Regions from separate parts of the Mesorhizobium sp. WSM4847 genome, predicted to be linked through region 2. Evidence: predicted binding sites of a transcription regulator. Region 2 holds the regulator's gene; each other region holds the start of a gene.
What was found. Region 2 encodes LexA, which represses DNA repair genes until DNA is damaged. Its sites were predicted from a motif close to TGTTCNNNNTGTGTTCNG; they were not measured.

Region 1: the regulator LexA is predicted to act here: its motif matches at 7,714-7,731, upstream of AC0L28_RS26110 (DNA recombination protein RmuC).
Region 3: the regulator LexA is predicted to act here: its motif matches at 8,337-8,354, upstream of AC0L28_RS14665 (ATP-dependent helicase).

The regions. Positions count from the first base shown of each region.
Region 1 covers NZ_JBVVPY010000021.1:60,551-70,149, reverse strand. The annotation lists gene AC0L28_RS26150 (LLM class flavin-dependent oxidoreductase) at 1-887, opposite strand, end outside; gene AC0L28_RS26145 (AI-2E family transporter) at 1,046-2,209, opposite strand; gene AC0L28_RS26140 (LLM class flavin-dependent oxidoreductase) at 2,428-3,489, opposite strand; gene AC0L28_RS26135 (DUF6481 family protein) at 3,734-4,162, shown strand; gene sugE (quaternary ammonium compound efflux SMR transporter SugE) at 4,248-4,562, opposite strand; gene AC0L28_RS26125 (hypothetical protein) at 4,742-4,867, opposite strand; gene AC0L28_RS26120 (transglutaminase-like domain-containing protein) at 5,079-5,909, shown strand; gene AC0L28_RS26115 (GFA family protein) at 6,012-6,416, shown strand; gene AC0L28_RS26110 (DNA recombination protein RmuC) at 6,421-7,680, opposite strand; gene def (peptide deformylase) at 7,786-8,331, shown strand; gene AC0L28_RS26100 (plasmid stabilization protein) at 8,426-8,653, shown strand; gene fmt (methionyl-tRNA formyltransferase) at 8,761-9,599, shown strand, end outside.
Region 2 covers NZ_JBVVPY010000005.1:9,962-19,560, forward strand. The annotation lists gene moaC (cyclic pyranopterin monophosphate synthase MoaC) at 1-78, shown strand, start outside; gene AC0L28_RS08265 (molybdopterin molybdotransferase MoeA) at 78-1,283, shown strand; gene lexA (transcriptional repressor LexA) at 1,388-2,125, shown strand; gene AC0L28_RS08275 (ComEC/Rec2 family competence protein) at 2,119-4,575, opposite strand; gene gltX (glutamate--tRNA ligase) at 4,679-6,103, shown strand; gene gltA (citrate synthase) at 6,282-7,610, shown strand; gene lpxB (lipid-A-disaccharide synthase) at 7,755-8,921, opposite strand; gene AC0L28_RS08295 (LpxI family protein) at 8,911-9,599, opposite strand, start outside.
Region 3 covers NZ_JBVVPY010000008.1:288,530-298,128, reverse strand. The annotation lists gene AC0L28_RS14695 (LacI family DNA-binding transcriptional regulator) at 1-363, opposite strand, end outside; gene AC0L28_RS14690 (Gfo/Idh/MocA family protein) at 562-1,590, shown strand; gene AC0L28_RS14685 (sugar phosphate isomerase/epimerase family protein) at 1,593-2,498, shown strand; gene AC0L28_RS14680 (substrate-binding domain-containing protein) at 2,674-3,687, shown strand; gene AC0L28_RS14675 (ATP-binding cassette domain-containing protein) at 3,744-4,541, shown strand; gene AC0L28_RS14670 (ABC transporter permease) at 4,538-5,590, shown strand; gene AC0L28_RS14665 (ATP-dependent helicase) at 5,600-8,296, opposite strand; gene AC0L28_RS14660 (dienelactone hydrolase family protein) at 8,597-9,502, shown strand; gene AC0L28_RS14655 (EamA family transporter) at 9,503-9,599, opposite strand, start outside.

The DNA.
Region 1 (9,599 bases), on a different contig from region 2:
TGCACGAACGCCTCGATGCCTTGCCTGACCGTTTCCGGGGCGCCGACGACGGCGCAGGACAGCGCTTGGCCGAGCATGGTTTTGGCCATCGGGTCGAGGTCGCGCTCATATCCGTCGACCGGCGGCGGCAAGCGGCCGGGCCGGCCTGTGCGCAGATTGACGAAGGCCTGCTGCAGCGAGGTGAACAACAGCCGCGCTTCGGCGTCGGAGGGTGCAGCGAACACGTTGAGGCCGAGCATGACATAGGGCTTGTCGAGCTGTTTCGACGCCTGGAAGCGCGAGCGATAGATCTCCAGTGCGTGGTCGAGTTCGGCCGGCGCGAAATGCGAGGCGAAGGCGTAGGGCAGGCCGAGCATGGCTGCGAGCTGCGCACCATAGAGGCTCGAGCCCAGAATCCAGATCGGCACCTGCTCGCCCTCGCCGGGCACGGCGCGGATACGCTGACCGTCTTCGGCCGGCTGGAAATAGCCCATCAGTTCGATGACATCCTGCGGGAAACTGTCGGCGCCGGCGTCGAGGTTGCGGCGCAGCGCACGCGCCGTGCCCATGTCGGTGCCCGGCGCCCGGCCGAGGCCGAGGTCGATGCGGCCTGGATGCAACGCGTTAAGTGTGCCGAACTGCTCGGCAATGACCAGCGGCGAATGGTTGGGCAGCATGATGCCGCCGGCTCCGACGCGTATCGTTGTGGTGCCGCCGGCGACATGGGCAATGACGACGGAGGTGGCGGCGCTGGCGATGCCCGGCATATTGTGATGCTCGGCCAGCCAATAGCGCCTGTACCCCAGCCGCTCGGCATGGCGGGCGAGATCGAGCGAATTGGTGAGCGATTGCGAAGCGTTGCTGCCTTCGACGATCGGCGACAGGTCGAGAACCGAAAGTGCGGTCATGGGCGGGGATCCTGTGGACGGGAGGGATGTAGGAACCTACCGCGACGGCCGCAAATTCAAAAAATTGAACTGACGCCCATGAGTCCACTCAAGCAAAAAGGGACGCTCTGGAATTTAGTATCCACGGCTGCCTGCCGCAGCTTATCCCGCTTCTCGGATCATGCGCCCGCAGCCGTGTCGGTTTCTGAAATCTCTTCGTCCTCAACCGCCGTATGTTGCGCCGCCAGGAAATTGCCGACATGGCTGAGCTCGTCGAAATGATCGCAGAACACCTTGATGACGACCAGCAGCGGCACCGCCATCAGCGCGCCGACGAAACCCCACAGCCAGGACCAGAAGGCAATGGCGATGAGGATCGCCACGGCGTTGATCTCTAGGCGCCGGCCAACCACCGTCGGCGTCACGAATTGGCCCTCGACGGTATCGCACAACAGCACGAAGGCCGGCGCCAGCAGCGCGTAGGAGATGCTGTCGAAGCTGATCAGCGCGATGATCGTGACAAGCGTGATTGTAATCAGCGCCCCGATATAGGGCAGGAAATTGAGCAGAGCCGCTGCTGCGCCCCAGACCTGCGGGTTGGGCATGCCGAGTGCCCATAGGCCGAGTCCGATGACCACGCCCAGGCATGTATTGATGATGGCGACGGTAAGCAGATAGTGCGAGATTTCACGTTCGACGTCATAGACGACGCGCAGTGCCCGCTTCTTTTCGCTGAGACTGGGGAAGGATTCGACGATCTTCTCATAGAACATCGTGCCGGACGCGAGCAGGAACAGCGACAGGACGAAGACGATGATGAGGCTGGTGCCCGCCGACAGCAAATTGCCGGCGGCTTGCGAGAGGATGCCCGATTGCGCCATGGCTACCCTCTGGACGCCCGGCCCTTGGGAGGTCTGCGTCAGTCCCTCTATCTGCCGCGAAATGTCCATGATCCTTTCGAAAGGACGCCGCAGTTGCGCGAGACGTTCGGTCAGCTGCTGGCCAATCACCGAGGTGTTGTTGATGAGGTCGATGACCGGGCCGCTGAGCAGATAGCCGGCCACGGCAAGGATGCTGACCGACAGCACCACCAGCAGTGTCGCCGATATCACATCGGGCATGCCGTGTTTGCGCAGGAAGCGGACGATCGGCGTCAGCGTCAGCGCCAGCAGGAAAGCCAGGATGACCGGCATGAAGAAGGCGCGGGCGAAGGAGAGCGCGTAGATCGCCATAAGGAAGAAGATGCCGACTAGCAGCGAACGTATCAGGTGCATGTCCGCACGCGCCTCGACGCGCGGATCGGGCCTCTCGGCAGCACCCGAAGCGGCGGGTTCGGCTTTCATTCTGGCCCTCGGCGGCACACTGCGATTGGTGTACGCTGTTGGCGGAAACGCCTTTGCGGCTTCAAGGTTCCGCTGGAGCGACGTGCGTCCACTTGGACGCTCAAAGTACGCTCTAACGCTTTGAATTTACCATCGGCCCCGAAAATCGATTCCGATTTGCGGCCGATGCGCTTAGCCGGCGCTGACGATGACCTTGGCCCTACGATCTAGCCGGCGAATCAAGCGGCCGGCGCGGCCGCAGCAGGGATCGCCTTCGCCGTCTCCTTGCGCACGATCGGTGCCACCTTGGTGCCGTAGAGTTCGATCGCCTTCATGATCTTGGCGTGCGCCATGGTGCCGATCGCCATTTGCAGCAGGAAGCGGTCGTTGCCGAATATCCTGTGCTGGGCAACGATCTTTTCGGCCACCTGTTCGGGGTTGCCGACGAACAGCGCGCCGTTCGGGCCGCGCGACTGGTCGAAATGTGCTCTCGACGTCGGACCCCAGCCGCGCTCGCGACCGATGCGGTTCATCACCTCGGCCTGCGGCCCATAAAAATCGTCGGCCGCCTGGTCGGTGGTCGCGGCAATGAAGCCGTGCACGTTGAGGCTGGTGGCCAGATCAGCCGGATCGTTGCCGGCCCGTTTGGCCGCTTCCCTGTAAATATCGAACAGCGGCGCGAACCGCGCCGGCTCGCCGCCGATGATGGCCAGCGCCAGCGGCAGGCCGAGCGCACCGGCCCGCGCGGCGGATTGCGGCGTGCCGCCGATCGCGATCCAGATCGGCAATCTGTCCTGGAACGGGCGGGGGTAGACGCCGCGATCGTTGATCGGAGCGCGCAGCCTGCCCGACCAGCTCACCTTGACATGATCGCGGACGGCAAGCAGCAGATCGAGCTTTTCGGCAAAGAGCTCGTCATAGTCCTCAAGATCGTAGCCGAACAGCGGAAAGGATTCGATGAACGAGCCGCGCCCAGCCATAATCTCGGCCCGGCCGCTGGATAGAAGGTCGAGCGTTGCAAACTGCTGGAAGACACGGACCGGATCGTCGGAGGACAGTACAGTGACCGCGCTGGTCAGCTTTATGCGCCTGGTGCGTTCGGCCGCCGCGGCCAGGGCCACGACTGGCGCTGAAGCCGCATAATCGGGACGGTGATGCTCGCCCAACCCAAACACGTCGAGGCCGACCTGGTCGGCCAGCTCGATCTCCTCGATCAGGTTGCGCAGCCGCTCATGCGCACCGATGGCGCCTGGGCCTGATTCCGGGCTGACGTCGGCGAAGGTGTAGAGACCGAGTTCCATCATCTGTCATCCTGGTGTTTTGTTCTGGTGTTTTGTTTTTCGCGCTACAGGTAGCGACCCGTCCGCCGCGCCGCCAGAGGGTCGGATGGTGAACAGTGCATGTCCGTTTCAGCCGAATTCAGCCGAAAAGGCGTCTCCCGGCTGCAACAGCTCAGAATTTCATGGCTGGCATACCGTTTTGGCGCTTGAACTCTGGGTTTTCCCGCGTATGTAAGCCTCGCAAATTGACTCCAGGGAAGTGGACTTGGCTATCTATAGGGAAAAAGACGTTTTCGAGCGGCGCAATGCCGCAAACGAGGCAAAGAAGGCGCTTCTCGAGCGCTTCAAGGCAAAGCCGGCAGCGGACGATCCAGCGGTGCTGGCACGACAGGCCGAACGCAAGGCGATCCTCGAAGCCCGTGCGATACGCGAGGCCGAAAAGGCCAGGCTGAAGCAGGAGAAGCTGGCGCGCGAAGCGGCCGAAAAGGCCGAGCGCGAAGCTGCTGCCGAAGCCGCGCGGATTGCTGCGGAAGAAGCGGCGCAGGCGGAAGCGAAGATCCGGGAAGCCGAAGAGAACGAGCGCATCGCTCGTTTGCTTGCCGACGAGGCCGAGCGCAAAGCCAAGCGCGACGCGCGCTATGCGGCGCGCAAGCAGCGCACCGGCAGGACGCCTCCGGGCTTTTCCGCTCGCTAGCGCTCCAAGCGCGATTCACCAATCAAATTTAGGGCCGCCTTGCAGCGGCCCTGAAGGCGTTTGTGCTGCTGCCTTGCAGCAAGAACTAGGTCGCGAGTTTCAATCCCATGATGCCGCAGACGATGAGTGCGATGCAGGCCAGCCTGATCGCGGTCGCAGGCTCACCGAGCAGCCAGATGCCAAGCAGCGCCGTGCCGACGGTGCCGATGCCGGTCCACACCGCGTAAGCCGTGCCGACCGGCAGCGTCTTCAGCGCCAGTCCGAGCAAGGCGAGACTGACGACCATCGAGGCAACCGTCAGGACGGTCGGAAGCGGCTTCGAAAAACCGTCAGTGTATTTGAGGCCGATCGCCCAGGCGATCTCGAACAGGCCAGCGAAGAAGAGAAGAATCCACGACATCGGAACGCTCCATTGGATTGCGGGTCGTCCCGGTCTTTTCGGAAAGCGCGAAGTCGTCTTCGCGGCATTGATTTAGAAATGCCCAATCAACAGCAGCGCCGACAGCACTTCAGGACCAATCGCTGAATGTCGATGGTCCTGGAATGCCGTCGGTCATGACTGCGCCGAAACGCCGAGGCTTACTTGTCCTTGAGTTTGGTCGCCTTGACGGGCGGCGCTTTCAGGGTCGGGGCAGCGGCAGGTTTCTTCGCGTCCTTCTTCGGCTTGCGGGCTTCCTTGCCCGCCTTCATCGCACCTTTAGCCATGATTCGTTTCCTCCAATTGTGGCAAGCGAAATGAACCAAGAGAAACGCTCGACCGCAAGAGGCATAATCTGGCGCCGGCGCCAGCCGTCGGCTGTCAACCGTTTCTAAATCGCTCGTAAACCGCGCTGGTCCGTGCGATGATCTTTTTTGCGCTGCAGCAACGGCCCGTGCCTTCGCCGGGTGGTGATCCGGCAGGACGGTCAGGACGATAATGCGAATCCATATCGGCTGCGAGATGAGCTTCGACTTTCCGCAGGAAACGCCGCTGATCGCGATGCTCAACGTTCACTATTCCCGCGCGTCCGATCTCGAGCGGCCGGATTTCCTGACTTCGAACCCACCGGTGCCGATCGAGAGCTACCGCGACAGTTTCGGCAATTGGTGCAACCGCCTTGTCGCCCCTCCCGGTCGCTTCACCTTCGGCACGGACGCGGTGATCCGCGATCCCGGAAGTTTTGAGATGGGCGATCTGCTGGCGTGGCAGCACGAGGTGCGCGACCTGCCGTCGGAGACGCTGCTGTTCCTGCTGCCGAGCCGCTATTGCGAGAGCGACGTGCTGGCGAACGAGGCGTGGCGGCTGTTCGGCCACTCACCGCTCGGTATTCCACGCGTGCAGGCGGTCTGCGATTTCGTCCACAACCACATCATCTTCAACTACGGCAACGCGCGGCCGACGCGCACGGCAGCAGAGGCCTATCGTGAGCAAAGCGGCGTTTGCCGCGACTTTGCCCATCTCGCCGTCGCCTTCTGCCGCGCCTTGAACATCCCGACGCGCTATTGCACCGGCTACATCAGCGACATCGGCCTGCCGAAGCCTTGGTCGGACATGGACTTCGCCGCCTGGATGGAGGTCTACCTCGGCGGTCGCTGGCATGCCTTCGATCCGCGCAACAATGCGCCGCGCATCGGCCGCATCCTGATCGCCTCCGGCCGCGACGCAGCCGATGTGCCGCTGACCCATATTTTCGGGCCGGGCACGCTGGCCGGTTTCAAGGTCTGGACGGAAGAAGTCATCGAACAGGCGTCGACGCAGCAGCCTTGAACCAGCGGATGGTTTGCCGCGTTGTGAATGCCTGTGTGGAGCTTCGGCGGCTGCGCCGTTAAGCTCCAACACGTCGAGGCGCGGCTGAAGGGAGGAACGAAGATGAAAATCGACGGCGGGTGCCATTGCGGCGCCATTACCTACGAGGCGGAGGTCGATCCGGACAACACCAGTATTTGTCACTGCATCGATTGTCAGCAGCTGACCGGAACAGCGTTTCGGGTGACCGTGCCGGCGCCGGAGCAGCGCTACCGGATCACCAAGGGCACGCCGAAGATCTACATCAAGACCGCAGCGAGCGGCGCCAGGCGCGCCCAGGCCTTTTGCGGCGAGTGCGGTACGCACCTCTATGCCACGTCGGTTGGCGACGGGCCGAAAGTCTATGGCATCAGGGTCGGCACGGCGCGGCAGCGCGAACAACTGATCCCGAGAAAGCAGATCTGGCACCGCTCGGCGCTGCATTGGCTGCCGGAGTTCGAAGGCACAATGATCGTCGAGGAGCAGTAGCCTCTCAGTCGTCGCCTTCGACCACCCTTAGCCTCAATTGGCCGGTCTTGGAGTCGGCGACGCGCGCACCCGCTTCGGTCTTCGCGTTGGCCGCCGATCCGGCGTCGCCTTCCGCCGGCTGCGCGCCGAACTCCAGCGCCTCGATCTTTTGGCCGCGCTTGGTCACCTTCGACGTCGAGACGAGAATATCGTCGATATCCTTGGCCGACTGGCCGAAATGGCTCTGCAGCTTGCGCACCCGCTCGTCGAGGCGCGAGACATCCTCCATCAGCCGGATGACTTCGCCCTGGATCAAATGCGCCTGCTCGCGCATGCGGGCGTCCTTGAGAATCGCCTGGATGACCTGAATCGACAGCATCAGCAGCGACGGCGAGACGATGACGATGCGGGCGCGGTGCGCCTTGTGGACAATCCCCTCGAAATTCTCGTGGATCTCGGCGAATACCGATTCCGACGGCACGAACATGAAGGCGGTGTCCTGCGTCTCGCCCTGGATCAGGTATTTGTCGGAAATATCGCGGACATGCACCTCGATATCACGCCGAAACGCTTGTGCGGCGACCTTCTGCAAATCGACGCCTTCGGCGGCACGGATGGCATTCCAGGCTTCCAGCGGAAACTTGGCATCGATGGCGAGTGCGGGCGCGCCGTTCGGCATCTTCACCAGGCAGTCGGGCCGGCTGCCGTTCGACAGGGTCGCCTGGAATTCATAGGCGCCGTGCGGCAGGCCGTCGGCGACGATCGCCTCCATGCGCGACTGGCCGAAGGCGCCGCGCGTCTGTTTGTTGGAGAGGATTGCCTGAAGTTGCACGACCTGGCTGGCGAGCGACTGGATGTTGCCTTGCGCTGTATCGATGACCGCCAGCCGCTCCTGCAGTTTGGCGAGGCTTTCATGCGTCGATTTCGTCTGCTCGGTCATGGTCTGGCCGAGACGGCCGGTCATCGCGTCGAGACGCTGGCCGATCGACTGCGTGAGTTCGGCCTGCCGCGCCCCGAACACTTCGGCGATGGCGCCCATGCGGCCCTGCATCTCGGCCTGGCTTGCCAGGATGCCGGCCATCCGCGCCTCGGCGTCGCGGGCGTGGTCGGCGGCTTCCGCGGCAGCCACCGCACGCGCCTTGGCCGAGCGCCAGAGCGCGACGACGAGCGCCACGAACAGGCCCAGGAACAGGACCGCGCCGAATGCCAGCGCGTGGCCGAGCGTGATCGTGGTGGCGCCGAGCCGGGCGATCGGTTCGGACAGGATGGTGGTCAGGTCGTTCATATCGGACAGCATAGATGATTCGGCCTGACGACACAGATCAAAACGTGAACGCCGCTGCAAATGCCCCGGTTGACGCTTTTCGTGCGAGGTCTTAGGTGAGACGCCATGTCGATCAAGCCGCTCATCATCCTTCCCGATCCCGTCCTGCGCCAAGTTTCGAAACCGGTCGAGCGCGTCGACGGCGCCTTGCGCAAACTGGCCGACGATATGCTGGACACGATGTATGATGCGCCGGGCATTGGTCTGGCGGCGATCCAGATCGGCGAACCGCTGCGCATGCTGGTGATCGACCTCGCCAAGGAAGACGAGCCGCCGGCGCCGCATGTCTTCATCAATCCCGAGATTCTTGAGAGCGCCGATCAGCGCTCGGTCTACGAGGAGGGGTGCCTGTCGATCCCGGATTACTATGCCGAGGTCGAGCGCCCTGCCGCCGTGCGGGTGAAATATCTCGATCGCGACGGCAAGCTGCAGGAGATCGAGGCCGAAGGGCTGATGGCGACTTGCCTGCAGCACGAAATCGACCATCTCAACGGCGTTCTGTTCATCGACCACATCTCGAAGCTGAAGCGCGACATGGTGGTGAAGAAGTTCAAGAAGCTCGCCAGGGACAAACCATCAGGCAGCAAGGCGCCGGGCAAGTTAGTGGGATAGGGCGATACTCGCGCAGTTTGATGCTGAACCTTTCGAAGATGTTGGCGGGACAGCGCCCCTCTACCCTGTTCCAGATCAGGAAATGGAGACGCCGATGAGCGACATGCTGATCAGAAATATTCCCGAACCCTTGAAGCGGGAAATCGAGCAGGCGGCGCGTAAGAGCGGCCAGAGCCTGTCGGGCAAGGCGATAGCTCTTCTGCGCGAAGGCATGGTCGCCGAAAGGCAAGCCAGGCTGGAGCCGGGTCTTTCGGCATGGGACGCTATTCGCGCGACTTTCGCTGCTGAAAACGCAATTGGCGATGAATTGCCAAGATCATGAACGAAATCGAAGCAGAAAGGAAACGCGACTTCGGTCGCCGACCCGCAAAGTTCGCGACTTCGACTGAGCCGACTTAACGGCCAGACGAAGACCGGACCCGGAACAAAATGCCCTTGCGCGTCATCTTCATGGGTACGCCCGAATTCTCGGTGCCGACGCTGCGGGCGATCGCGGATGCCGGACATGAGATTGGAGCCGTCTACACTCAGCCGCCGCGCGCCGCCGGTCGCCGGGGGCTGGAACTGACGCCGTCGCCGGTGCAGCGCGAGGCCGAGCGGCTGGGCCTCGAGGTGCGGACGCCGGTGTCGCTGAAGAACGAGACCGAGCAGCAGGCGTTCCGCGCCTTGCGGGCCGATGTCGCCGTCGTCGTCGCCTATGGATTGCTGTTGCCCAAACCCATTCTCGAGGCGCCGCGGCTCGGCTGCCTCAATGGTCACGCGTCGCTGTTGCCACGCTGGCGCGGCGCCGCCCCTATCCAGCGCGCCATCATGGCCGGCGATACCGAGACAGGCATGATGGTGATGCGGATGGAAGAGGGCCTGGACACCGGCCCGGTGGCGATGGCCGAAAAATGCGCCATCGGCCCCGATATGACGGCCGGCGAACTGCATGATCGGTTGATGCACATTGGCGCCGCGCTGATGGCGGAAGCGCTGGCTCGTCTGGAACGGGATGCCCTGACTTTTACCGCACAGGCGACGGAGGGGGTGACCTATGCCAAAAAGATCGATAAAGCGGAGACGCGCGTGGACTGGACGCGGCCTGCTGGCGAAGTCCACGATCATATTCGCGGCCTGTCGCCCTTTCCCGGCGCATGGTGCGAGATCGAAATTGCCGGCCGCCTGGATCGGCTGAAACTGCTTCGCTCGACGCTTTCGCAAGGCGCCTGCGAGCCGGGAGGAATTCTCGACGACCGGCTGACGGTCGCCTGCGGGTCAGGCGCGAT
Region 2 (9,599 bases):
TCCGGCATCAGGCTGGTGGAAAAGACCGGCGGCAAATCCGGCGACTACAAGGCGGATGCCGAGGGGGCAGGCCAATAATGGCGCTGCTTGCGGTCGCCGAGGCGCTCGAGCACCTGCTTGCGGATGCTGCGCCCTTGCAGGCTGAAAGCGTCGCCCTGATGGATGCCGCCGACCGCGTGCTGGCGGAGCCGCTCATGGCGCTCCGCACCCAGCCGCCATTCAACGCGTCGGCCATGGACGGCTATGCCGTGCGGGCCGACGATGTCGCGTCCGTGCCCGCGAGACTTTCGGTGATCGGCATGGCGCCGGCCGGACGAGGCTTTGCCGGAACAGTCGGCGCGGCGCAGGCCGTGCGCATCTTCACCGGCGCGCCGCTTCCCGGAGGCGCCGACACCATCGTCATCCAGGAGAATGTCCGCGACCTCGGCGGCGGCATGGTCGAAGTGACCGCGCCGACGGTTGAAGGCCGCAACATCCGCCGCCTCGGGCTCGATTTCTCGCAGGGCGACATGCTGCTGGAGAAAGGCCGCCTGTTTGATCCGGCGGCATTGTCGCTGGCGGCGTCGGCCAACCACCAGCAGGTCCGCGTGGTGAAACGGCCGCTGGTCGCCATCATCGCCACCGGCGACGAATTGCTGCCGCCGGGCAGCGACCTTGGCCCCGACCAGATAATCTCCTCCAATGCCTATGGCGTCGCCGCCGCGGCCCGCTCGGTCGGCGCCAGCGCACTCGATCTCGGCATCGCCGCCGACCGCAAGGACGCGATCGCCGCGCTGGTGACAAAAGCCGTCGACGCAGGCGCGGACGTCATCGTCACGCTGGGCGGCGCCTCGGTCGGGGACCATGACCTCGTCCATGACGTGCTGACCGGCGAAGGCATGGCGCTCGATTTCTGGAAAATCGCCATGCGGCCCGGCAAGCCACTGATGTTCGGGCGGCTGGGCGCCATCCGCTGCATCGGCCTGCCTGGCAATCCGGTGGCCAGCCTGGTCTGCACGCAGCTCTTTCTGAAGCCGCTGCTGGCGCGGCTCGGCGGCCGCGCCTTCCGCCAGGACATGCGTCTGGCGCGGCTCGGCGCCGCCATGCCGGCTAACGATCTCAGGCAGGACTATGTACGCGCGGTGGTGAAGGAAGAAGCTGGCACGCTTGAGGCAACGCCGTTCAGTATCCAGGATTCCTCGATGCTCAGAATGCTGGCCGACGCCAACGGACTGGTCGTACGCGAGCCATTCGCTCCCGCAGCCGCAGCCGGCGCCGCCTGCAGCGTGCTGATGCTACGCTGAACAAAACGTCAACACATTCATTAAACTTTAAATGGTTGCGGAACACAACTGGAACAGATAGTGTTTGTTCTGGGTTTGTTTTTCTGATTCTGTTGGGGGTCGCGATGCTGACACGCAAACAACATGAACTGCTGATGTTCATCCACGAACGGCTGAAGGAAAGCGGCATTCCGCCCTCGTTCGACGAGATGAAGGAAGCGCTCGACCTCGCCTCCAAATCAGGGATCCACCGGCTGATCACGGCGCTGGAGGAACGCGGTTTCATTCGCCGCCTGCCCAACCGCGCCCGCGCGCTGGAGGTGCTGCGCCTGCCCGATTCGATCGCGCCGGGCCTCAATGCGGCGCGCAAATTCTCGCCGAGCGTCATTCAAGGCTCCCTTGGGCAGGGCGGCCTCGGACGCCAGATCAAGCCGGCGCCTTCGCGCATGCGTGCTGCCGGCAATGACGACGACGTCGTTGCCACCGTCTCCATACCGGTGATGGGCCGCATCGCTGCCGGTGTGCCGATCGACGCCATCCAGCACCAGACGCATTCGATCTCGGTGCCACCGGACATGATCACCGGCGGCACGCACTACGCGCTGGAGGTCAAGGGTGATTCGATGATCGAGGCCGGCATCTTCGACGGCGACACGGTCATCATCCGCAACGCCGAAACCGCCCAGCCTGGCGAGATCATTGTCGCTCTGGTCGACGAGGAGGAAGCGACGCTGAAACGATTCCGCCGCAAAGGTGCCTCGATCGCACTGGAAGCCGCCAATCCGGCCTACGAGACGCGCATCTTCGGGCCGGACCGGGTCAAGGTGCAGGGCAAGCTCGTCGGACTGATCCGGCGTTACTGAACGGCAGGCTTCTTGGGTTTCTCGGCCCTGCGGTATGGCGGCAGGCCCCTCGCCTCGCGCGAAAATCGCCGCTGCTCATGCCAAGGCCTGTATGGCTGTCTGACGGCAAAACGGATTTCTGCGCGCGTCTTCGCCGATAGCGGATCGAAGAAGACGGCGGCACTGCCCATGCGAGCGAGCTGCCGTTTGGTGACGACGAGAACCAGCGGGTTGCGGCAGGGTTTGTAATAGGCTGTGGCATCGTCGATGACGATCAAATCCGCAAAGGCACAGGCCGGCCGCGCGGTTTTGCGGTTGTCGGCGAGCGCGATGAGCGCGCCGGACGGATGCCGGGCCAGGCACAGGCCGGCAGTGCAGGTGAAAGGCGCTCCCGGCGGCAGGTCGGCCGGATCGGCGATGTCGAACCGCACATCTCCTTTTTCGAATGTCTCCGGCTCGACGATCGTTGTTGAAACCAGCGCATGTTTCCAGTTGTCGGTGGTGAATTCGTTCGAACGCATCCGGTTGACGGCAAGTTCGCCGCCGCCGATCGGCAGCGCCACCAGATGCGCATCCTCCGAGATCAGCACGTCGGGGGTGCGCGTCTCGGAAATCGTCAGCAGGCCGGCGAGCGCAAAGGGAAGTGCCGCAAGCCGCAGCCATGTCGTCGCCATCGTGGCGATGACTAAGGCGACCGTCACCAGCAGAACCGATTGCAACGAAATCAGGCCGACTGCATCGACCGGCGAACGCTCCGAGATCCATCCCGAAATTGCAATCATCGCCGTCAGGCCCTTGCCCATCATGTAGAGGAAAGGGCCGTCGAGGCCGAAAGGCATTGCCAAGGCGCTGAGGACGGCCAGGAACATGACGATCGTGACGATCGGCATGACGGCCAGATTGGCGAACAGGCTGAGCGGCGAGACGCGCTGGAAGTGCCAGATGGCGAAGAGCGCGGTGGCGCTGCCGGCAATGATGGAGGTCATTGCGATGGTGCCTGCCCCGGCGACGAGCTTGCGCGTGACGAAAGCGACCGGTGACCGTCGCTGTCGCGGCGCCTTGGCCTTGTCGGCACGATAGTCGGACCAACCGGCATAGGCGCCCACGAGAGCCGCAGTCGCGGCGAACGACATCTGGAAGCTTGCGCCGACCACCTCGTGCGGCGACACGACGATGACGGCGATGGCCGAAATCGCCAGGTTGCGCATGGTGAGTGCCGCCCGGTCGAACAGCACGGCGACAAGCATTACCGCCAGCATGATGAAGCTGCGTTCAGCCGCGACCACGATACCGGAAAAGATCAGATAAGCAGCGATGGAGACGAGTGCAGCAGCAGCCGCATATTTTTTGACCGGCCGGCGCGACGAAAAGTCGGGAAACAGCGCAAAGGCGCCGCGCAGCAATCCCATGACGGTGCCGGCGACAAGCGCCATGTGCAGGCCGGAAATGGAGATGATGTGGTAGATGCCGGTGCGCCGCATCGATTCGTTTATCTCTTCGGGGATGCCGGCACGCACGCCGACGATCAGCGCAGCGGCAATCTCCCCCTCGGCACCACCGATGCTGTCCCTGATATGGTCGGCGATGGTTTCGCGCGCCTTCTCGATCGACGAAGAAAGGCGTGCGGTTAACGGTGCATCTTCGGAGACGACGATCTTTGGACTGCCGAGGAAAAAGCCACTGGCACCGATGCCGGCGAAATAGCTGTCAAAGGAAAAGTCAAAGCTGTCCGGTCTGACCGGGCCAGTCGGAGGCAGAAGCCTCACATAGCCGGTTGCCACCGAGCCTGCGGTCATCTCAGCGGGAATCTTGCGTGCCGACACCCTGACACGTTCGGGTGCATAACGCAGTGTCGGCCGGGCGGTCGACATCACGTCGATGGTCAGCCTGATCCGGCCGTTCGCCATCTGGTCGAGCCTGACGACACGGCCGGTCAGCCGGGTCTGGATTTCCGAACCGAGCATCTTCGTTCCGGCGCGCCAGGTTTCAACCTTGGCGGCGAGCACACCAAGCGCGCACAGCAACGCTGCCATGAAGCACAGGTGCGTTTTGCGGCGTGAGCGCGTGACGGCCGCACACAATGCCGTAAGGACCACGACGGCGATGGGCTGGGCAAAGTCCGGTTCGACGGCAAGCGAAAAATAGACGATCACCCCGCATGCCAGGAAAACCGGCACCAGCAGGAAGGCGACGCCCCGGTCGAGTTCCAGGCCGGCTGCCGCGGCCACGCTGTTGCGGACACCGGATGGTGAAAGATGGCTGAGCTGTCGGCGAAAACGAATGACAGGGCCGGGTGCTGAAGCCGGTATCGGCGCCGGGCGATCCGGCGAAAGAGGCTGGATGCTCAGCGGCGACGCAGGCAGCGAAACGGGTAGCGACTCAGTGTGAGGAACGTCGGCAAACAGCGATCGTTCGCTGACGCTTGCGGTCGCGCCCTCGCTCTCGTCCACGCCGCGGCCTGGTCCAGCCATAGGGTTCGCCCCTTGCGCCCTTGACCTCCTATGCTACATGAACGCGCGACGCGCGAAAGTCCGCGCAGCCACATCCGTTTCCTGCGCTTGCCCCGAGAGTTCCATGTCCGACAAGGTCGTCACCCGTTTTGCCCCTTCGCCCACCGGATTCCTGCATATTGGCGGGGCGCGCACGGCGCTGTTCAACTGGCTGTATGCGAAACACACCGGCGGCAGGATGCTGCTGCGCATCGAGGACACCGATCGCGAGCGTTCGACCGATGCGGCAACCGCTGCCATCCTCGATGGGCTCTCCTGGCTCGGCCTCACCTGGGACGGCGAGCCGGTATCGCAGTTCGAGCGAGCGCCGCGCCACCGCGCGGTCGCCGAGGAGCTGGTGCGCCTCGGCAAAGCCTATTACTGCTATGCCGCGCCGGCTGAGCTGGAGGCGATGCGCGAGAGTGCGCGGGCCAAGGGCTTGCCTCCCCGCTATGACGGCCGCTGGCGCGACCGCGACCCGTCAGAGGCGCCGGTTGGCGCCAGGGGCGCGATCCGCATCAAGGCGCCGGCCGAAGGCGAGACGGTGGTGCATGACCGCGTGCAGGGCGAAGTCCGCTTCCCCAACAAGGACCTCGACGATTTCATCATCCTGCGCTCGGACGGCAACCCGACCTATATGCATGCCGTCGTCGTCGACGACCACGACATGGGCATCACCCACATCATCCGCGGCGACGACCATCTGACCAATGCCGCCCGCCAAATGGTGATCTATCGAGCCTTGGGCTGGGAGGTGCCGTCAATCGCGCATATCCCGCTGATCCATGGCGCCGACGGCGCCAAGCTGTCGAAGCGGCACGGCGCCCTCGGCGTTGAAGCCTATCGCGCCATGGGCTATCTGCCCGAGGCACTGCTCAACTACCTGGCGCGGCTCGGCTGGAGCCACGGCGACGACGAGGTCATATCGATCACCGACATGATTGCGTGGTTCGACATCGGCGATGTCAACAAGGGGGCCGCCCGCTTCGACTTCGCCAAGCTCGAGGCGCTGAACGGCGTGCATATGCGGCGCATGAACGAGCCCGAATTGCTCGATATCTTCATCAACACCTTGCCCTATCTCGAAGGCGGCCCGGCGATCGCAGCGCGCCTCGACGACACACGCAAGGCGCAGTTGCTGGCCGCCCTGCCCGGCTTGAAGGAGCGCGCCAAGACGCTGGTCGAGCTGGTCGACGGTGCCGCCTTCCTGTTTGCCGAGCGGCCGCTGCCGATCGACGAGAAGGCGGCGGCGCTGCTCGGCGGCGAGGCGCGCGAGATCCTGCGGGGCGCCCATGCGGCGCTGAAGGCGATTTCAGGGGATTGGACGGCCGCAGCGGCGGAAGCGGCGATCCGCGAATATGCGCTGGCCGGCGGTCATAAGCTTGGCGCAGTGGCCCAACCTTTGCGCGCCGCGCTCACCGGCAAAAGCACCTCGCCCGGCGTGTTCGACGTGCTTGCCGTGCTTGGCCGCGAGGAAAGCCTGGCGCGCGTCGCGGATCAAATCGATTAGCAAAACTGGCCCAAGAAGATTGGCATTGAAAGGTGGGTTTCGCAGTGCAACATTAGATCTTGGCCCAATTTGGCACGCAATCCAATTGCGGGCGCAACGCGCGAACTCCGATACTTTCGACGTGTTGCTTGCAGAAATTTTGCCTTTGCCGACATGAGAAAACAAAAAGGAGTTTGCAATGTCCGAAGCTGCGACAAAAAAGGAATTTGGCGGCAAAACCCACGCGTCGACCGCGAAACTTGAATTCGGCGGCAAAACTCACGAACTCAAGGTGCGAAGCGGCTCGGTCGGACCTGATGTCATCGATATCGGCGCGCTTTACAGCACCACCGGGGCCTTCACCTATGATCCCGGCTTCACCTCGACGGCAAGTTGCGAGTCGGAAATCACCTTCATCGATGGCGATGCCGGCATCCTTTTGCATCGCGGTTATCCGATCGACCAGTTGGCCGAGCACGGCGACTTCCTCGAAGTCTGTTATCTCTTGCTCTACGGCGAACTGCCGACCAAGGCGCAGAAGGACGATTTCGACTACCGGGTGACGCGCCACACCATGGTGCACGAGCAGATGTCGCGCTTCTTCACCGGCTTTCGCCGCGACGCCCACCCGATGGCGGTGATGTGCGGCGTGGTCGGTGCGCTGTCAGCTTTCTATCACGATTCCACCGACATCTCGGACCCCTACCAGCGCATGGTCGCATCGATGCGGCTGATCGCCAAGATGCCGACGATCGCGGCGATGGCTTATAAATACCACATCGGCCAGCCCTTCATTTACCCGAAGAACGAGCTGAATTTCGCGGCCAACTTCCTGCATATGTGCTTTGCCGTGCCGTGCGAGGAATACAAGATCAACCCGGTGCTGGCGCGTGCGATGGAGCGCATCTTCATCCTGCACGCCGATCACGAGCAGAACGCCTCGACCTCGACCGTCCGCCTCGCCGGCTCGTCGGGCGCCAATCCGTTCGCCTGCATCGCCGCCGGCATCGCCTGCCTGTGGGGACCGGCCCATGGCGGCGCTAACGAGGCAGCCTTGAACATGCTGGGCGAGATCGGCCAAGTCGACCACATCCCGGAGTTCATCGCCCGCGCCAAGGATAAGAACGATCCGTTCCGATTGATGGGCTTTGGCCACCGCGTCTACAAAAACTACGATCCGCGCGCCAAGATCATGCAGAAGACCGCACATGAGGTCTTGGGCGAACTCGGCATCAAGGACGATCCGCTGCTCGATATCGCCATGGAACTGGAAAGGATCGCTCTGACCGATTCCTATTTCATCGAGAAGAAGCTTTATCCGAACGTCGATTTCTATTCCGGCATCACGCTGAAGGCGCTGGGCTTCCCCACCACCATGTTCACCGTGCTGTTCGCGGTCGCCCGCACCGTCGGCTGGATCGCGCAGTGGAAGGAGATGATCGAGGATCCGCACCAGAAGATAGGCCGCCCGCGCCAGCTCTATACAGGTGCGCCGGAACGCGACTACGTGCCGATTGCTAAACGGTGAATAGTGAATAGTGAATAGTGAATAGTGAATAGTGAATAGTGAATAGTGAATAGTGAATAGTGAATAGTGAAGCAGGGTCTCTTTGTGGCCTATGCTCAAGCAGGATTTTGACCATTCACCATTCACTATTCACCACTTCACCATTCACCGCTTGATACACCTCATCACGACCCCTGCAGCGATGTCGCCAGACGGTCTGTCGACGGCCATGCGTCTGGCCACCTCGGCAAAACCGCCCTTCTGCCATGCGCGATAGGCGGTGTCGGAAAACAGCGCCTCCAACTGCCGCGCCAGATAGTGCGGTCGCACATATTCGTTGTAGCTCTCCGGCACGATCGGGCGGTCGGCGATGAGATTGGGCAAGGAGGCGCTCCATACGGTGACCAGGCGTTGGGCCATCCGCATGACCGGATCGAGCCGGTAGCAGGAGATCATCGGCACACCCGACAGCGCCAGTTCCAGCGACACCGTTCCCGATGCGATCAGCGCTGCGTCGGCCTTGCCGAAGGCCTGCCATTTGCGCTCGGGATCAAGGATGATCTCCGGCTTCTCGTCCCAGCTTGCCACCGAAGCCCTGACCAGGTCGGCGACATGCGGCACCGTCGGCAACAGCAGGCGCAAGCGGTGTCCGCGAGCACGCAGGATCGAGATCGTCTTGCCGAACGGGCCGGCCAGCCGTCGCACCTCGCCGCGACGCGAGCCGGGCAGCACAAGCAGTGTCTTCACACGATCGTCGGACAGGTCGCGCGGCAGGCTTTGCGCCTTGGCGGCGCCGAGCACGCCCGGATCGTGGGTAAGGCGATGGCCGACATAGGTGCCGGTCGGACCGCCGAGGCGGGCGAGTTCCCTCACTTCGAAAGGCAGGATGCAGAGGATGTGGTCGACATACGGTTTCATCGCCACCGCCCTGCCCGGCCGCCATGCCCAGACGCTCGGGCAGACATAGTGGACGATCGGGATTGCTGGATCGGCGGCACGCACCTTTTTCGCCACGCGCAGCGAAAAATCCGGGCTGTCTATGGTGATGAGGCAGTCCGGCTTTTCATTGGCGACCGCACCGGCCGTCTGGCTGATCCGTCGTATCAGGCGCGGCAGATCGCGCAGGATGGCGCTCAATCCCATCAGCGCGATCTCGCCGCCGTCGAACAGCGGCGTGAGGCCGAGCGCCTGCAAATGCCGGCCGCCGATGCCGACGAGCCGGACCTCGCGGCCGGTCACGCGCTTGAGCGCCTCTACGATGTCGGCGCCAAGCAGGTCGCCGGATTCCTCGCCGGCGACGATGGCGATCTTCAGCGGTCGCTCAGTCGCCATGCACCGGCTCCGCAGCAGGCAGGCCGATCACGAACATGCCGAGCGCGTTGGCGCGAGCGACGACTGTCGGGCCTTCGAGAACCAGCGAGCGGCCGGCTTCGACGGCAATGCCGGCAAGTCCGGCGGCATGCGCCGCCTCGATCGTCTGCGGGCCGATGGAGGGCAGATCGGCGCGCAACTCCTGGCCAGGCTTGGCGCATTTGACCAGGACGCCGCGCGTTCTGCCGGCCAGCCTGCCATGGCCGCGCAACTGCCGTGTTCGATCGAGCAATCCGTCGGTACCCTCGATGCCTTCCAGCGCGATGGCGCGGCCGCCGATCGCAACAGCCGCCTGGCCGATATCCAGCGCGCCGATGGCCATTGCCGCTGCGTGGGCCGCTTTGATGTCGCGCCAGTCGGATTTCCGCGGCGCTGCCTTGGTCAGCGCGCCTTCGGCGGCGACCAGTTCCGGCACGATCTCATGGGCGCCGACCACCTTGATGCCGCTGCGCTCGACCCTTCGCACGAACAGTTTCAACACGGTGTCGTCGCCTTGGGTTACGCCGACAAGAAGGCTGGGCACCCAGGCGAGCAGGCCGAGATTGAGGCGCATGGCGCTCAGCCTGGGGCGGCGTGTGATATGGCCCGCTGTCACCAAATGGGTAACATGACTATTTTTGAGCGTCGGCAGCAGTGAGC
Region 3 (9,599 bases), on a different contig from region 2:
GCGCGTCTCGACCACCCGGCGCAGGCGCTCCTGCTGGTAGTCGCCCGGCGCGCCCATCACCACGATCAGATCGAGCCCGCTTTCGGCGAGTTTCGCCTGCAGCCCGGTCAGGAATGGAATGAAGAACGGCTCGCCATATTGCTGGTCGCCCGGGTGCGGCTGCAGCATGAAGGCGATCGAGTGGGTGGCGCCGCGACGCAGGCTGCGGCCGGACTGGTTCGGCGAATAGTTCAGCTTTGCCGCCGCATCGAGCACGCGCTGGCGGGTGTCGGCATTGACGTCGGCACGGCCGTTGAGCGCGCGCGACACGGTGCCGATCGAAATGTTCAGGTGACGCGCAAGGTCGTGGATGCTGGACGCCAAAGGACAGTTCTCCCCCTTGCCTGGCTATCATCGGCCGCTCTTCAGGCCAAGGTGATCTAGGTGATTTTCGCGAGCGGCCAATTGACATTCTACGCCTTCCGGTGTGTTCTCGTAAACGTTTACGGAAAAACGTTTACGGTCATGCCGTGAATGCCGTGACGATCGGTCTGGAGGGGCCGAGCGGAGGAGGAGCGCTGGATGATGAATGTCGTCCTGGTCGGCTGCGGAGCGATGAGCAAGCACTGGCTCGATGCGGCGAGGCAGATCGACGGGTTGGCTATTGTCGGCCTTGTCGACCTCGACGCCGACAGGGCGAAGGCAAGGGCGCGCGAATACGAGCTTGCCGGCGCCATTGCCGGGACCAATCTTGACGCCGTGCTCGACCAGACCAAGCCCGACGCTGTGTTCGACGTCGTGGTTCCGGCGGCTCGGCGCGATGTCGCGCTTTCGGCCTTTGCGCATCACTGTCACCTCCTGACGGAGAAGCCGCTGGCTGACAGCCCGGAGAACGCGCGCGCCATCGTCGAGGCAGCCCGACGCGCCAGGCGCGTGCACGCCGTCGTCCAGAACCGCCGCTATGTCGCCAACGTCAGGCGCATCAGGCGTTTTCTCGATTCCGGCGCCATCGGTGCGCCAACCAGCATCCACGCCGAATTCTTCGTCGCGCCGCATTTCGGCGGGTTTCGCGAGGAGATGCGCCATGTCCTGCTGCTCGACATGGCGATCCATACTTTCGACGCCGCCCGCTACATGGTCGGCGGCGCGCCGGCCAGCGTCTACTGCCAGGAATGGGAGCCGGTCAATTCCTGGTACCGGCAGGGATCGTCGGCCACCGCAATCTTCGAGCTCGGCCGCGGCAAGCTGTTCACCTATGCCGGCTCCTGGTGCGCCGACGGGTTCCGCACCAGTTGGGAGAGCACATGGCGCATCGTCGCCGAGCACGGCAGCCTGGTCTGGGACGGTGAGGATGGGCTGAGGGCGGAAGTCGCGCGGCCTATCCGTGAAGGCCTGTTCGATCGCACAGAGCCGCTCGCCGTGCCGCCGCTCGATCCCAATGACCGCATCGGCGGCCATCTCGGCATCATCCAGGATTTTGTTCGCGCCGTCGAAACCGGCAGCGAGCCGGAGACGCGCGGCGCCGACAACATCAAGAGCCTGGCCATGGTCTTTGCCGCGATCGAAAGCGCCGAAACCGGGCGCCGGGTCGCGATCGCACAGGAAGGGTGACGATGCCAAACCCGCTTCTCGACATCAGGATCGGCACCATGGTGCGGGCCAATCTCGATGACCCGGCCGCCTATATCAAGGCGATCCTGCCGCTCGGCTTCGAAAGCATCCAGCCCTTCTTCTGGCAGACGCTGGGCGGCAAGGATATTCCACGGCTGGCCGGCCAGATCCGCGAGGCGATCGGCGACGCCGACGTCGTCGTCTCCTCGCTCGGCGTCTTCGGCAATCCGCTGGAAAGCGGCGATGTCGATCGCGGCGTGCTTGATGCCTGGGAAACGGCCATCGACCATGCGCATCTGTTCGGCACCGCGATGGTCAGCGGCTTCACCGGCCGCCTCCGCGGCAAGCCGCTGCCCGACAGCCTGCCGCGCTTCCGCGAGGTCTGGGGACCACTGGCCCGGCGCGCCGCCGACAAGGGCGTGCGCATCGCCTTCGAGAATTGCGCGATGGACGGCAACTGGGCCGATGGAGACTGGAACATCGCCCATAATCCGGACGCCTGGGAGCTGATGTTCAATGAATTGCCCGATGACAATCTCGGCCTGGAATGGGAGCCCTGCCACCAGCTCGTCTACCTGATCGATCCGATCCCGCAGATCCGCAAATGGGCGCCGCGCATTTTTCATGTCCACGGCAAGGACGCGACGGTGCGCTGGGACGTGATCCGCGAGCATGGCGTGTTCGGCCGGCTGCCGTTCGTGCAAATGCGCACGCCTGGCTTCGGCGACAGCGACTGGACGCGGGTGATCAGCGAATTGCGGCTGGCCGGATACAGGGGCGCCATCGACATCGAAGGCTGGCACGACCCGGTCTATCGCGGCGACCTTGAGATTACAGGGCAAGTTCGGGCGCTGGACTACCTCAAGCAATGCCGGGGAGGTGCGACGTATCTGCCGAACCCGGCGTGAGGCTAATGCATGTCGCGCAAAAGCATGCCCTCGGGCCTGACCCAAGGGTGTGCAGCGGTTTTGCGACAACGACATGCATCAAACAGGGAGCCGGCCAGCGAAGCATTGCGGCGAGAAGCCGAAGCATTCGTCGAAGACCCCTCGGCTTGCGAGGGAACAAAGGGAGGATAAGTGCATGAGCATCACGATGAGAAGGACAGTTCTGCGCTCGACCGTCATGGCGGCCGCCACGGCGCTCGCCGCCGCAATCTCCACCTTGCCTGCCCAGGCGCTCGATGCCCAGTGGTGCAAGGACGTCCACATCCGCTTCTTCGTCGGCGGCGCCGAGGGCGATGCCTTCGGCACCATCGTCTACAATGGCGCCAAGCAGGCCGAGGCCGATCTTGGGCCGAAGGTCGACTACATCTTCTCCCAGTGGGATGTCGAGAAGATGGTGCAGCAATTGCGCGAGGCCGTCGCGGTCAAGCCCGGCGGCATCGCCATGATGGGCCACCCAGGCGATGCTTCGATCATGCCGCTGGCCGAACAGGCGCACAAGGACGGCATCAGGATGATGTACCAGAACGTGCCGGTGCCGAAGGTCACGGCAGCGTTCGGCGGCGGCTATGTCGGCGCCCAGCAGGAAGAGCAGGGCCGCGCGCTCGGCGCCGAGGCGTTCAAGCTGGCCGGGCTCAAGGCCGGCGACAAGGCGATCATGATCGGCCCGTTCGAGAACGAGAGCCGCGGCGCGCGCGAGCGCGGCACGGTCGCCGCCCTGAAAGAGGCGGGCGTCGAGGTCATCCAGCTCTCCTCGCCGCCGAGCGGCGAATGGGCTTCCGACCCTAATCTGGCCATTCCGGTGATTACCGCAGCACTCCTAAACAATCCCGATGTCAAGGCGGTTGGCTATCCCGGCGGACAGATGCTGGGCAACGTCCCGACCTACATGCAGGCGGCGGGCAGGAAGGCTGGCGATATCTTCAATTTCGGCTTCGACACCAGCCCGCAGATCGTCGAGGGCTTCAAGGGCGGCTGGGTCCAGCTGACGGCCGACCAGCAGCCGTTCCTGCAGGGTTATCTGCCGATCCTCAGCCTCTGCCAGCAGGTGGTGCTGGGCCTGGCGCCAATGAATGTCGACACCGGCGCCGGCTTCGTCACGCCTGACAATTACGAGATCGTCGCCGAACTCGCCAAGCAGGCGCTGCGCTGACCTTTTGACACGGCTGCCGGTCTTCCGACCGCAGCCGGAACCAAGTGAGGATCGCCATGGCAGAACGCCTTATAGAGCTGCGCGACATCAGCAAGTCCTACGGTCAGGTCTATGCGCTGGGTGGGGTCAATCTCAGCGTCGACCGCGGCGAGGTGGTCGGCCTGATCGGCGACAACGGCGCCGGCAAGTCGACGCTGATCAAGATCCTCTCCGGCGTGGTCAAACCGACCAGCGGCGAGATCCTCATCCGCGGCCAGCCGGTGACCGGCTGGAGCGCCGCGCGCTCGCGCGACGCCGGCATCGAGACGGTATTCCAGGACCGGGCGCTGGCCGTGCAGCAGACGATCGTGCGCAACATCTTCATGGGCCGCGAACTCACCGGCTTTCTCGGCTGGCTGAAGGTCAACAAGGAAATCGAGGAGGCGAGCCGGCTGATGCGCGAGATCGGCTTCACCTCGAAAGTGTTCACGCCGCAATCGATCGTCGGCCAGCTTTCCGGCGGCGAACGCCAGGGCGTGGCGATCGCCCGGGCAATCTACAAGCAGGCCGACCTGATCATCCTCGACGAGCCGACGACGGCGCTGTCGCTGACCGAGACCGCCAAGGTCTTCCATTTCGTGCGCCAGGTGCGGGCGAGCGGACGGTCGATCCTGTTCATCGGCCACAACATCCACCACGTCTTCGACATCGCCGATCGTTTCGTCGTGCTGGACCGCGGCAAGGTGGCGCTCACCGCCGACCGCAGCCAGGTCAAGTCGGCCGAAGACCTCATCAACTTCATGGAAGACGTCGCGCATCCGGGTGGATTGCCGGGACTGCACGACGCCGGCGACCCGGAGCAGAGAGCACGATGAGCAAGACGATGGAGCCCGATCTGCAAGAGCCGTCCGCAGGCATCTCCCGTCCCGGCAATCCCCGGAAAGAGTGGAAACACCCATCCGATCACTGGATGCGCGGCTTCATCCTCGACAACCGCGCCGCACTTGGCACGCTTGCGGTGTTCGTGGTGATGATGACGGTGTTCATGATCGCCAACCCGACCGTCTTCACCACCTGGTATCTCTACAGTTCCGTGCTCACCACGCTGCCGGTTGCGCTGTTCGTGGTGGTGCCGCTGGTCTTCGTCGTCACCTGCGGCGAGATCGACCTGTCGTTTCCGGCGACGATGGGTTTTGCCTCATGGGTGTTCGCGCTGGTCGTGCAGGCCGGCTACGACCCGTTTCTCGGTATTGCCGCCGCCATTGCAACGGGCACGTTGCTCGGCTTCCTTGTCGGGTCGCTGGTCGTCTATGGCGGGCTGTCGTCGCTGATCGCCACGCTCGGCATGAACTTCCTGCTGCGCGGCCTGATCCAGATCATCAACGAAGGCAGGTCGACGGCGCTGACCAGCCTTGCCGACAGCTGGGCCTACAAGATCTTCTCCAGCCAGCTTTACGGCATCCCGGTGCAGATCTTCTGGGCCATTGGCTTTGTCGTGCTGTCGGCGCTGCTCTACAACAGGCATCGTTTCGGCGCGCAGGTGAAGGTGGTCGGCGACAATCCCGACAGCGCCCAGCAGATGGGCATCGACGTCAAGCGCGTGCGGGTGAAAGTATTCGTCTTCGTCGGCATCGGGGCGGCGATCGCCGGCACCTTCTCGGTGATGATCAACTTCACCTGGTGGCCGACGGCTGGCGACGGCTATTTGCTGCCGGTGCTGGCATCGGTGTTCGTTGGCGGCACGCCGACCTGGGGCGGCGTCGGCACCGTGGTCGGCGGCGCCATCGGCGCCGTCACCGTGTCATTCATCCAGACCGGCGTCGTCGCGGCAGGCCTGAGCGGCTTCTATGTCCAGTTCTTCAACGGGCTGATCATCATCCTGTCGCTGCTCGGCCACAAATGGAACCAGGCGCGGTATCGGTGAGAGGGACGCTCAAACCCCGGTAACAAACCCGTCCAGCACGCGTTTCTGGCCGGCCTTGTCGAAGTCGATGGTCAGCTTGTTGCCGTCGATGGCCGAAATGTTGCCGTTGCCGAATTTCTGGTGGAAGACGCGGTCGCCGACATTGAAGGGGGATGGCGTGTCGGCGACGGATTTGGCGACCAGCTCGCCGTCGATGGTGCGGCCCTTGATCGAGGTGCGGCCGGCGCCATAGCCACTGTCGGTCTCGCCATAGCCGATGCGCTCGACCTGGTGGCCGGAGCGCGAGCCCCAGTTGCGGTCGGTCGCCTCGGTGCGGTTCTGCTGCGCGCGCTGCCAGCCCGGCGTTGCATAGGCGCTGGAGAAGGCGCCGGATTTTTCTGCGCCGACATTGTCGAAGCGCGAAGCGCCGTAAGGATTCTGCCGTCCTGCCGCCTGGCCGCCCCGTCCGGAGGCGAAGGAGCCGCCGCCATAGGCATTGCCGTAGCCGCCATAGGAGTTGCCGCTCTCGGCGACCTCGACATGGGCTTCCGGCAATTCATCGAGGAAGCGCGACGGGATCGTCGATTGCCACAGGCCGTGGATGCGGCGGTTGGAGACGAACCACAAATGCAGGTTCTTCTTGGCGCGGGTCAGCCCGACATAGGCCAGCCGCCGCTCTTCCTCCAGCCCGGAGCGGCCGCCCTCGTCGAGCGCGCGCTGATGCGGGAACAGTCCTTCCTCCCAGCCGGGCAGAAAAACCGTCTCGAATTCGAGGCCCTTGGCCGAATGCAGCGTCATGATGTTGACGGCGTCGAGCTCGGCGTTCTGCTCGGCGTCCATCACCAGCGCTACATGTTCGAGGAAGGAGCGCAGCGATTCGTACTCCTCCATGGAGCGGATCAGTTCCTTGAGGTTTTCCAGCCGGCCGGGCGCTTCTACCGAGCGGTCGTTCTTCCACATGTCGGTGTAGCCGCTCTCCTCCAGGATGGTCTCGGCCAGCTCGGTGTGCGGCGTGGTCTCCAGCGCCTTCTGCCAGCGCTCGAAATTGGCGGCGACTTCGCGCAGCGCTGCGCGCGGCTTTGGCTTCAGCTCGTCGCTCTCAGCGAGTTTTTCTGCAGCCTCCAGCATCGGGATGCGCAGCGCCCTGGCGGTGTCGTGGATCTGGCGGATGGTGGCTTCGCCCAGCCCGCGCTTCGGCACGTTGACAATGCGCTCGAAGGCGAGGTCGTCTGCGCCTTGCGCGACGACGCGGAAGAAGGCGAGGGCGTCGCGGATTTCGAGGCGCTCGTAAAAGCGCGGGCCGCCGATGACGCGGTAGTTGAGGCCAAGGGTGACGAAGCGGTCCTCGAACTCGCGCATCTGGAAGGACGCGCGGACAAGAATGGCCATATCGTTGAGATTGTGCTTCTGCCGCTGGTAGGCCTCGATGGTTTCGCCAACGGCGCGGGCCTCTTCCTCGGAATCCCAGGCGGCATGGACATGCACCTTCTCGTCGTCCTCGGCGATCTTTTCGGTGAACAGCGTCTTGCCGAAGCGGCTTTCATTGTGGGCGATGAGGTGGGAGGCGGTGCCGAGGATGTGCGCGGTGGAGCGGTAGTTGCGTTCCAGCCGGATGATCGTGGCGCCGGGGAAATCCTTGTCGAAGCGCAGGATGTTGTCGACTTCGGCCCCGCGCCAGCCATAGATCGACTGGTCGTCGTCGCCGACGCAGCAAATGTTGACTTTATTTTCGCTCACGGGCTGTTCCGCGCCTGCCGGCGCGGGCCCGACCCCCCTTTTTTGCGCGCCTTCGGCGTCGCGGGAGGGGCCTCGCAAGGGCTCGGACGCCCGGTCGGGCTTGCGGCCTTCGGCCGTTTGCAAACCTGTTGATGTTGAAGCTCGTCCGGCATCCGGCCGCTGCGCCAGCAGCCGCAGCCACATGTATTGGGCGGTGTTGGTGTCCTGGTACTCGTCGACGAGGATGTAGCGGAAGCGCTTGTGGTATTCCTTCAGCACGTCCGGATTGGCGCGGAAGATACGGATCGGGTGGCACAGGAGATCGCCGAAGTCGCAGGCGTTCAGCGTCTTCAGCCGCTCCTGATAAGCCTTGTAGAGTTCGCGCCCCTTGCCGTTGGCGAAGGCGCGGGCGTCGCCCTCGGCAATCTCGGCGGGGCCAAGCCCCTTGTTCTTCCAGCCGTCGATCATCTGGGCGAACTGCTTGGCCGGCCAGCGTTTGTCGTCCAGTCCTTCGGCCTGGATGAGCTGCTTGATCAGGCGCACGACGTCGTCGGTGTCGAGAATGGTGAAGTCGGATCTGAGCCCGGCAAGTTCGGCGTGGCGGCGCAGCAGCTTCACTCCAATCGAGTGGAAGGTGCCGAGCCACGGCATGCCCTCGACATTGCCTTCGCCGATCAGCAGGCCGATGCGCTGCTTCATCTCGCGCGCCGCCTTGTTGGTGAAGGTGACGGCGAGGATCTGCGACGGGAAGGCCTTGCCGGTGGCGAGGATGTGAGCGATGCGGGTGGTCAGCACGCGCGTCTTGCCTGTGCCGGCGCCGGCCAGCACCAGCACCGGACCCTCGGTGGTTTCCACCGCCAGCCGCTGCTCGGGGTTGAGCCCGTTCAGATAATCGGGCGCATTGGCATGGCCGCTGCGGGCAGCCATGGCGCGCGCAGCAATGCCCGACGGGGCCACGGGCCGCGCGTTCGGTTCATCAAAAAAGGGCATATCTTCCGAAAAGCCGGACATCTCCCCCGAATGTAGTGATTCGGCAGCGAAAGGCCAGAAGTGTCTCCGTTTTGTTCTCTGTCCAGCCGGGGGAGTTGCAAATCCTATGGCACGCCAGCCATAGCGCCGGCCTGCTCGACAGGCACGGCGGGTCGGAGCAAGTGGGACAGCGCACCAGTCGAACGGTGTCATCCTGGACCAGCCGCCGGTCTGGCGGACCTGTGCTCGCGTCAGCAGCGCCTCACCGATCCGTGACTGGACCGTGCGGGCTTCTACCCTATCTTGCGCGGCGGACATGTTCCCGAAGCCGAGGAGAGCGCCATGACAAAACCGAGCCCTGCCAACCCCGCCGTCAACAGACCCGCCATTACCCAGGCTATGATCGACGCGTATGACGAATACACGCATCTGACGCTCGACCGGCGGCGCTTCATGGAACAATTGACCAGGCTTGCCGGATCAGGTGCGGCGGCCGCCGCAATCGCGCCGCTGCTGGCGGCGAATTCAGCCCGGGCGGCGATAGTTGCCGAGGACGATTCACGCGTGACGGGCGAGGACATCAGCTATCCCGGCAGCGGTGGCGAGATGAAAGGCTATCTGGTCAAGCCGGCTGGCCAGTCCGGCAAGCTCGGCACCGTCATCGTCGTGCATGAGAACAGGGGGCTCAACCCGCATATACGCGATGTGGCGCGGCGCGTGGCGCTGGAAGGCTTCGTGGCGCTCGCCCCGGATTTCCTGTCGCCGCTCGGCGGCACGCCGGCCGACGAAGACAAGGCGCGCGAGCAGTTTTCCAAGCTCGATCCGGCGCAAACCACTGCCAATGCGGTCGCAACGGTCGCTTTCCTTAGGGGCAGCGAGGATGGCAACGGCAAGGTCGGCGCGGTCGGCTTCTGCTGGGGCGGCGCCACGGTGAACACACTGGCTGCCAATGCGCCGGATCTGGCTGCCGCTGTCGCCTATTACGGCATGCAGCCGAAGGCCGAGGATGTGCCGAAGATCAAGGCGGCGCTGCTGCTGCATTATGCCGGGCTCGACACCCGCATCAATGCCGGTATCGACGCCTTCAGGAAGGAGCTCGATGCAGCCGAAGTCGAGTACACGATCCATGTCTATGAAGGCGCCAATCATGCCTTCAACAATAACACGTCGGCGGCTCGCTACGACAAGAACGCGGCGGACCTCGCCTGGGGCCGGACGATCGCCTTTCTCAAGGAGAAGCTTGCCTGATCAGGCATTTGCCGGTTTGTGAAAAGCGACGCCGGCCACCACCAGCGCGATGCCGATGCAATCGGTTGGGCTGGGTATCTGGCGGAGCACAATGACG